2 regions of the Streptomyces sp. NBC_00820 genome follow, and region 1 is predicted to be linked to the other one. Evidence: riboswitches for the same ligand, from Rfam matches in the RefSeq annotation. Region 1 holds a riboswitch; the other holds the start of a gene.
The links. A riboswitch is a leader RNA that binds a small molecule or an ion and turns the genes downstream of it on or off. The one in region 1 is predicted to bind glycine.

Region 1 (3,400 bases):
CGTGCTCATCGAGCCCGGGACCGAGCGGGCGCTGCTGGGCCCGATGTCGGTGCGTACGCTGCCCGGGGTGGGGCCGGCCACCGGGGACCATCTGCGGCGGGCCGGGATCACCACGGTCCAGGAACTCGCCGAGGCGGGTGAGGACGAACTCGTCCGGATCGTCGGCAAGGCCCACGGGCACGCCCTGTACGCCATGGCGCTGGCGCGCGACGACCGGCCCGTGGTGGCCGAGCGCGAGGCCAAGTCGGTGTCGGTCGAGGACACCTACGACGTCGACATCCACGACCGGCTGCGAGTGGGCCTGGAGGTGCAGCGGCTCGCCGACCGGTGCGTGGGCCGGCTGCGCGGGGCAGGCCTGTCGGGACGGACCATCGTGCTGAAGGTGCGCCGCTACGACTTCTCGACGCTGACGCGCTCCGAGACGCTCCGGGGCCCCACGGACGATCCGGCCGTGATCCGCGAGGCGGCCGCGCGGCTGCTGGAGTCCGTCGACACCACCGGCGGGGTACGGCTGCTCGGCGTGGGCGTCTCCGGGCTCGCCGACTACACCCAGGAGGACCTGTTCGCCCAGGCGGCGGGTGACCTCAGGGCCACCGAGCCGCAGGAGACGGTGCCGGAGACGGCGCAGGAGCCGCCGGAGGAGGCCGAGCGGCAATGGCGTGCCGGGCACGACGTCCGGCACACGGAGTACGGACACGGCTGGGTGCAGGGCAGCGGCCTGGGCCGGGTCACCGTGCGCTTCGAGACACCGCAGTCGCCGCCGGGGCGGATCCGTACCTTCCGGGTCGACGATCCGGGTCTGGAGCCGGCGGATCCGCTGCCGCTGGTGCTGGTGCCGGACGAGGTGAGCACCGAGGGGTGACCGGTGGGTGACCCGTGGGGGATCGAAGGGTGACCGATGTGGAGCGGTCTGCAGCGGTCCGTGGCGGTCCGTGGCCGGGGTGTGCCGGGTGTGGCCGGGTCGTGGCTCAGAGCGCCTTCCCCGTACCGCTCGGGAGGCGCTGTGGGCGGAGGCGGTCGGCTCAGGTCTCCTCGGTGCCCGCCAGTTTGCCGAAGTCGCGGTCGGGTACGCCGGGCGCCGCGGCCACGTCCAGGCCGTAGTGGTGGTAGAGCTGCAGTTCCTGGTCGGGGGAGAGGTGGCGGCCGACGCCGAAGTCGGGGGCGTCCTTGATGAGCGCGCGGTCGAAGGGGACTCTGAGGGTGCCCTCGACCAGTTCGCTGGGCTCCAGCGGGACGAAGGCGTCCCGGGAGAACAGACCGGTGCGTATGGCCGCCCACTCCGGCACGCCCGTCGCGTCGTCGAGATACACCTCGTCGATGGTGCCGATCTTGGTGCCGTTGCGGTCGAACGCCCTGCGGCCGATCAGGTTGCGCGGATCGATGTCGGTCTGCACGGTCCCTCTCCCTCCACGTGGTCGCAACTCATCCGTAAGCACTACGAAAGAGCACATTGAAGGAGGCGGCCACTCGAGGCCTGCGGCGTTGACCTCGCTGGTAGTCTGACAACGGCTGCTGACCCCGTGCGGGAGAGTCCTCCGAGCACTCGGAGGCGCCGAAGGAGCAACTCCTCCCCGGAATCTCTCAGGCCCCCGTACCGCACGGACGAGGTCACTCTGGAAAGCAGGGCGGGCGTCGACAACTCCCGTCCTCACCGACGGTGAAAGCCGGGACCCTCGGGCGCCCGGTGAAGCTCTCAGGTTCGAGATGACAGAGGGGGAGGCCGTCCGGGCACCCGCGCCGAGGTGCCCCTCGCAGGTCGCGTCAGACCAGGAGGCCTCCGTACATGACCGCCCATCGCATTCCGCTCTCCGAGCTCGAAGCGGGCATCCCCTTCGAGCAGCGCCACATCGGCCCCGACCAGGAGTCGCGGGCCAAGATGCTCGCGCAGGTCGGTTACGGCTCCCTCGACGAGCTGACCGCCGCCGCGGTCCCGGATGTGATCAAGAACGCCGACGCCCTGGACCTCCCGGGCGCCCGCACCGAGGCCGAGGTGCTCGCCGAGCTGCGCTCGCTCGCCGACCGCAACCAGGTCCTCGGCTCCATGATCGGGCTCGGCTACCACGGCACCTTCACCCCGCCCGTGATCCTGCGCAACGTCATGGAGAACCCCGCCTGGTACACGGCCTACACGCCGTACCAGCCGGAGATCTCCCAGGGCCGTCTGGAGGCCCTGCTGAACTTCCAGACGACGGTCGCCGAACTGACCGGCCTGCCCACCTCCGGCGCCTCCCTCCTCGACGAGGGCACCGCCGCCGCCGAGGCGATGGCGCTCTCCCGCCGCATGGGCAAGAACAAGAAGGGCCTGTTCCTGGTCGACGCGGACACGCTGCCGCAGACCATTGCCGTCATCGAGACGCGTGCCGAGCCGACCGGCGTCGAGGTCGTCGTCGCCGACCTCAGCGACGGCATCCCGGCCGGCATCGCCGAGCGGGACATCAACGGCGTGCTCCTGCAGTACCCGGGCGCCTCCGGTGCCGTACGCGACCTGAAGCCGGTCATCGACCAGGCGCACGAGCTGGGCGCCCTCGTCACCGTCGCCGCCGACCTGCTCGCCCTCACCCTGCTCACCTCGCCGGGCGAGCTGGGCGCTGACATCGCGATCGGTACGACCCAGCGCTTCGGCGTGCCGATGGGCTTCGGCGGGCCGCACGCCGGCTACATGGCGGTGCACGAGAAGTTCGCGCGCAGCCTGCCCGGCCGGCTCGTGGGCGTCTCCGTCGACGCCGACGGGCACCGCGCCTACCGCCTGGCCCTGCAGACCCGTGAGCAGCACATCCGCCGGGAGAAGGCCACCAGTAACATCTGCACCGCGCAGGTGCTGCTCGCCGTGATGGCCGGCATGTACGCCGTCTACCACGGCCCCGAGGGCCTGCGGACGATCGCCCGCCGCACCCACCGCTACGCCGCGATCCTCGCCGAGGGCCTCAGGCAGGCCGGCGTCGAGATCGTCCACGGCGCCTACTTCGACACCCTCACCGCGCGCGTGCCCGGCAAGGCCGGCGAAGTCGTCGCAGCGGCCCGTGAGAACGGGGTCAACCTGCGTCTCGTCGACGCCGACCACGTCTCCATGGCCTGCGACGAGACCACCAACCGGGCCCAGCTGGGCGCCGTCCTCTCCGCGTTCGGCATCGAGGGCGACGTGGCGGCGCTGGACGCGGCCGCCGGTGAGGCGCTGCCCGAGGCGCTGCTGCGCACCGACGACTACCTGACGCACCCCGTCTTCCACGAGCACCGCTCCGAGACGGCCATGCTGCGCTACCTGCGCAAGCTGTCCGACCGCGACTACGCGCTCGACCGCGGCATGATCCCGCTGGGCTCCTGCACCATGAAGCTCAACGCGACCACCGAGATGGAGCCGGTCACCTGGCCCGAGTTCGGCCAGCTGCACCCCTTCGTGCCC
Region 2 (3,400 bases), 4.2 Mb from region 1:
GTACAGGTCGGACACGGACTTGGTCGACTCCAGCTCGCCGCAGGTCTCCCCCGCGGTCACCTCGGAGCCGACCTCGGGAAGCTGGGCGAAGACGACATCGCCGAGCGCGTTGGCCGCGTACTCGGTGATGCCGACCGTCGAGACGCCGTCCTCGGCGCCCGACAGCCACTCGTGCTCCTTGCTGTAGCGCAGCTGCTGCGGGTTGCTCATGGCCTGAATTCTCCTGTACGCGGGGAGGTGCTGGTCAAAAGGGAAGTACTGAAACCGCTGGTGAGCGGGCGAATGTGCGCAGGGTCACGTACGGCGTCCGGCTTGATCGCGCGACCGCGCCCCAGCCTGCTGGGGCAGGTTGCCGGTGTCCACTTATCCGTGTGCCCCGTACGCCACGTGCGCTTCGGGTGTCTTGCGCGCCACGTGTGCTTCGTGTGGCCCGTACGGCACGCGTGTTTCGCGCGGCGGCCCGGCGCGGGCCGGCCTGGGGCCTGGCCCGCCGGTCACGGGTCCGTGACCGTGTCACCGGTCCCGGCCCGCTCCCGCGTCGCCGCTCGCGCGCAGGGGGCTACTTCTGCCGCTTGTAGAACGGCAGCGCGACGACCTCGTACGGTTCGTGGCTGCCCCGGATGTCCACGCCGACACCCTCGGTGCCCGGTGCCGCGTGCGCCGCGTCGACGTACGCCATGGCGATGGGCTTGCCCAGGGTGGGGGAGGGGGCGCCGGAGGTGACCTCGCCGATCACCTCGCCGCCGGCGACGACGGCGTACCCGGCGCGCGGCACCCGGCGGCCCTCGGCGATCAACCCGACCAGGACGCGCGGCGGGTTCTGCTCGGCCCGCGCGGCGGCCTCGGTCAGCGCCTCGCGGCCCACGAAGTCGCCGTCCTTCTCGAACTTCACCACCCGGCCGAGCCCGGCGTCGAACGGCGTCAGGGACGTCGTCAGCTCGTGCCCGTACAGCGGCATGCCCGCCTCCAGGCGCAGGGTGTCCCGGCAGGACAGGCCGCACGGCACCAGGCCGACGTCCTCGCCCGCCCGGGTCAGGGCCTGCCACAGCTCCACGGCGTGCTCCGGCTTCACGAACAGCTCGAAGCCGTCCTCGCCGGTGTAGCCGGTGCGGGCGATCAGCGCCGGGACGCCGGCGACGGTGCCGGGCAGGCCCGCGTAGTACTTCAGGCCGTCCAGGTCGGCGTCCGTGAGGGACTTCAGGATGCCGGGGGACTCGGGGCCCTGGACGGCGAGGAGCGCGTAGGCGTCACGGTCGTCGCGGACCTCGGCGTCGAAGCCCGCGGCCCGCTCGGTCAGCGCGTCGAGGACGACCTGCGCGTTGGAGGCGTTGGCGACGACCATGTACGTGGACGAACCGGCCTCGGCCTCGGCCAGCCGGTAGACGATCAGGTCGTCCAGGATGCCGCCGTCGGCCTGGCAGATCATCGTGTAGCGGGCGCGGCCGACACCGATCGAGGCGATGTTGCCGACGAGGGCGTGGTTGAGGAGGGCGGCCGCCTCGGGGCCGGTGACCGTGATCTCGCCCATGTGCGAGAGGTCGAAGAGACCGGCCCGGGTGCGCACCGCGACGTGCTCGTCGCGCTCGGAGCCGTACCGCAGGGGCATGTCCCAGCCGGCGAAATCGGTCATGGTGGCGCCCAGTTCGCGATGCAGGGCATCGAGAGCGGTACGGCGGGGCTGACGGGATTCGGTACTGCTCATCGGTCGGTCGTCTCCCAGAGGCATGACGGGCGAGGAAGGTCCTCCCCATCTGTCATCGGAACCTGAGAGGTTCGCCATGACCACCGGCTCGGGAAGAGCCGCGGGTCACGACTTGCACCTTGGGTGGGGCCACTGTCGCAGCGGCCCGCTTTTCAGATGTGCCTCGCCCGCGCGGTAACGGGGCCTGAGAGATTCAAGGGAGGGACTTGCTCCTTCGGCGCCCCAGCGAGACATGCTGCCGGGGACTCTCCCGCGCGGATTCAAACGGCCGGTATGCAGTTGGCGCGCACATCATTGCACGCCCCGGCCCGCCCCTGAAGGGCACGTCAGTTGTAACCGATCCGTGGCAGTACGCGCACCGAACCGCCGGACATCGCGCATTACCTTCTCTTTACATTACGAGGGCAGGGATCCCCCGAGCCCACAGGGGAGGACGATCACGGTGAACAGGACCACGGCGTACGCCGCCACCACCGGCATCGCGGTGCCGAAGCAGCCCTCCGCCCCCGCCCGCGAGCGCCTGGCCGGGCGGCCGTCCGCGGCCGTCCGCGACCTGCGCGACCACGCCGGGCACAGCCCGCACACCCTGCACTTCGGCCCCAGGGACCTGGTGGTGATCACCGGGCTGCCCGGCAGCGGCAAGTCCACCCTGATGCACCGCGTGGTCACCGGCCCCCGCGTCGACTCCCAGGACGCCCGCGACCGCTGGGACGCCCGCGCCCCCCGCCTCCTGCCGTACGCGCTCTACCGCCCCCTGGTCCGCCTCGCCCACTACGCCGGGCTGCGCCGCGCCCTGCGCGGCGGCGAGGGAGTGGTCGTGCACGACTGCGGCACCCAGGCCTGGGTGCGCGCGTGGCTGGCCCGCGAGGCCCGCCGCCGCGGCGGCACCCTGCACCTGCTCCTCCTGGACGTCTCCGCCGGCACCGCCCGGGAGGGCCAGCGCGAGCGCGGCCGCGAGGTGTCCCGGTACGCCTTCAGCCGCCACCGCCGTACGAACGCCCGGCTGCTGCGCGCGGTGGAGCGGGGCGAACCGCCCGCCGGGTGCGGCTCGGCGGTGCTGCTGGACCGGGACGCGGTGGACGTCCTGCGGCGGATCGTGTTCACCGGGGGTGGCTCTGTCACCGGCACCGGCTAGCCTTTTGAGCCACAGCATGGTTCCCAGCAGGCGGTAGGCACATGGACTTCCCGGCGGACTTCCCCGCTGACTTCCCGGCACAGGCGCATCCCCACCCGCACGGCGGGTGGCCCGGCAACGAACTGGAGGAGGTGCTCTCGGCCTCCGTCGGCATCCCCTCGGCGGGCGGACGGATCGTCGAGGTCCTGGGCCGCAGCCTCGTCTGGGTCCCGCTGCCCAACGGCGGCTCCCCCGAAAGCAGTTCGCTCGACCTGCCCACCCTCGACATCGAAGGCCAGGTGTACGTCCCGGTCTTCAGTTCCGAGGAACAGTTCCGGCAGGTGGTCGGCTCCCACATGTCGTTCACCATCGCCCCGGCCGTGGAGTTCGCCCGCGGCCTGCCGCCGCAGGCGGGCATCGCCGTCAACCCCGGCGGTGTGGTCGGCGTCCCGCTGCCGCCGGAGGCGGTCGCCGAGCTGTGCCGTTCGGGCCACAGCCCGCTGGAGGGCCTCGGCGGCGGCGGCCGGGTCCGCCTGTACGAGCCCGACTGGCAGGACGACCCGGTCGACTTCCTCGCCGCGGCG

Region 2: it holds a riboswitch for glycine, as region 1 does, so the genes downstream of both, gcvT (glycine cleavage system aminomethyltransferase GcvT) here and gcvP (aminomethyl-transferring glycine dehydrogenase) in region 1, are expected to answer to the same signal.

Annotation. Positions count from the first base shown of each region.
Region 1 is NZ_CP108882.1:1,439,352-1,442,751, reverse strand. It holds gene OIB37_RS06670 (DNA polymerase IV) at 1-862, shown strand, start outside; gene OIB37_RS06665 (PRC-barrel domain-containing protein) at 1,023-1,394, opposite strand; glycine riboswitch at 1,514-1,607, shown strand; gene gcvP (aminomethyl-transferring glycine dehydrogenase) at 1,784-3,400, shown strand, end outside.
Region 2 is NZ_CP108882.1:5,624,682-5,628,081, forward strand. It holds gene gcvH (glycine cleavage system protein GcvH) at 1-210, opposite strand, end outside; gene gcvT (glycine cleavage system aminomethyltransferase GcvT) at 560-1,702, opposite strand; glycine riboswitch at 1,742-1,864, opposite strand; glycine riboswitch at 1,865-1,965, opposite strand; gene OIB37_RS25530 (AAA family ATPase) at 2,145-2,837, shown strand; gene OIB37_RS25535 (enhanced serine sensitivity protein SseB) at 2,879-3,400, shown strand, end outside.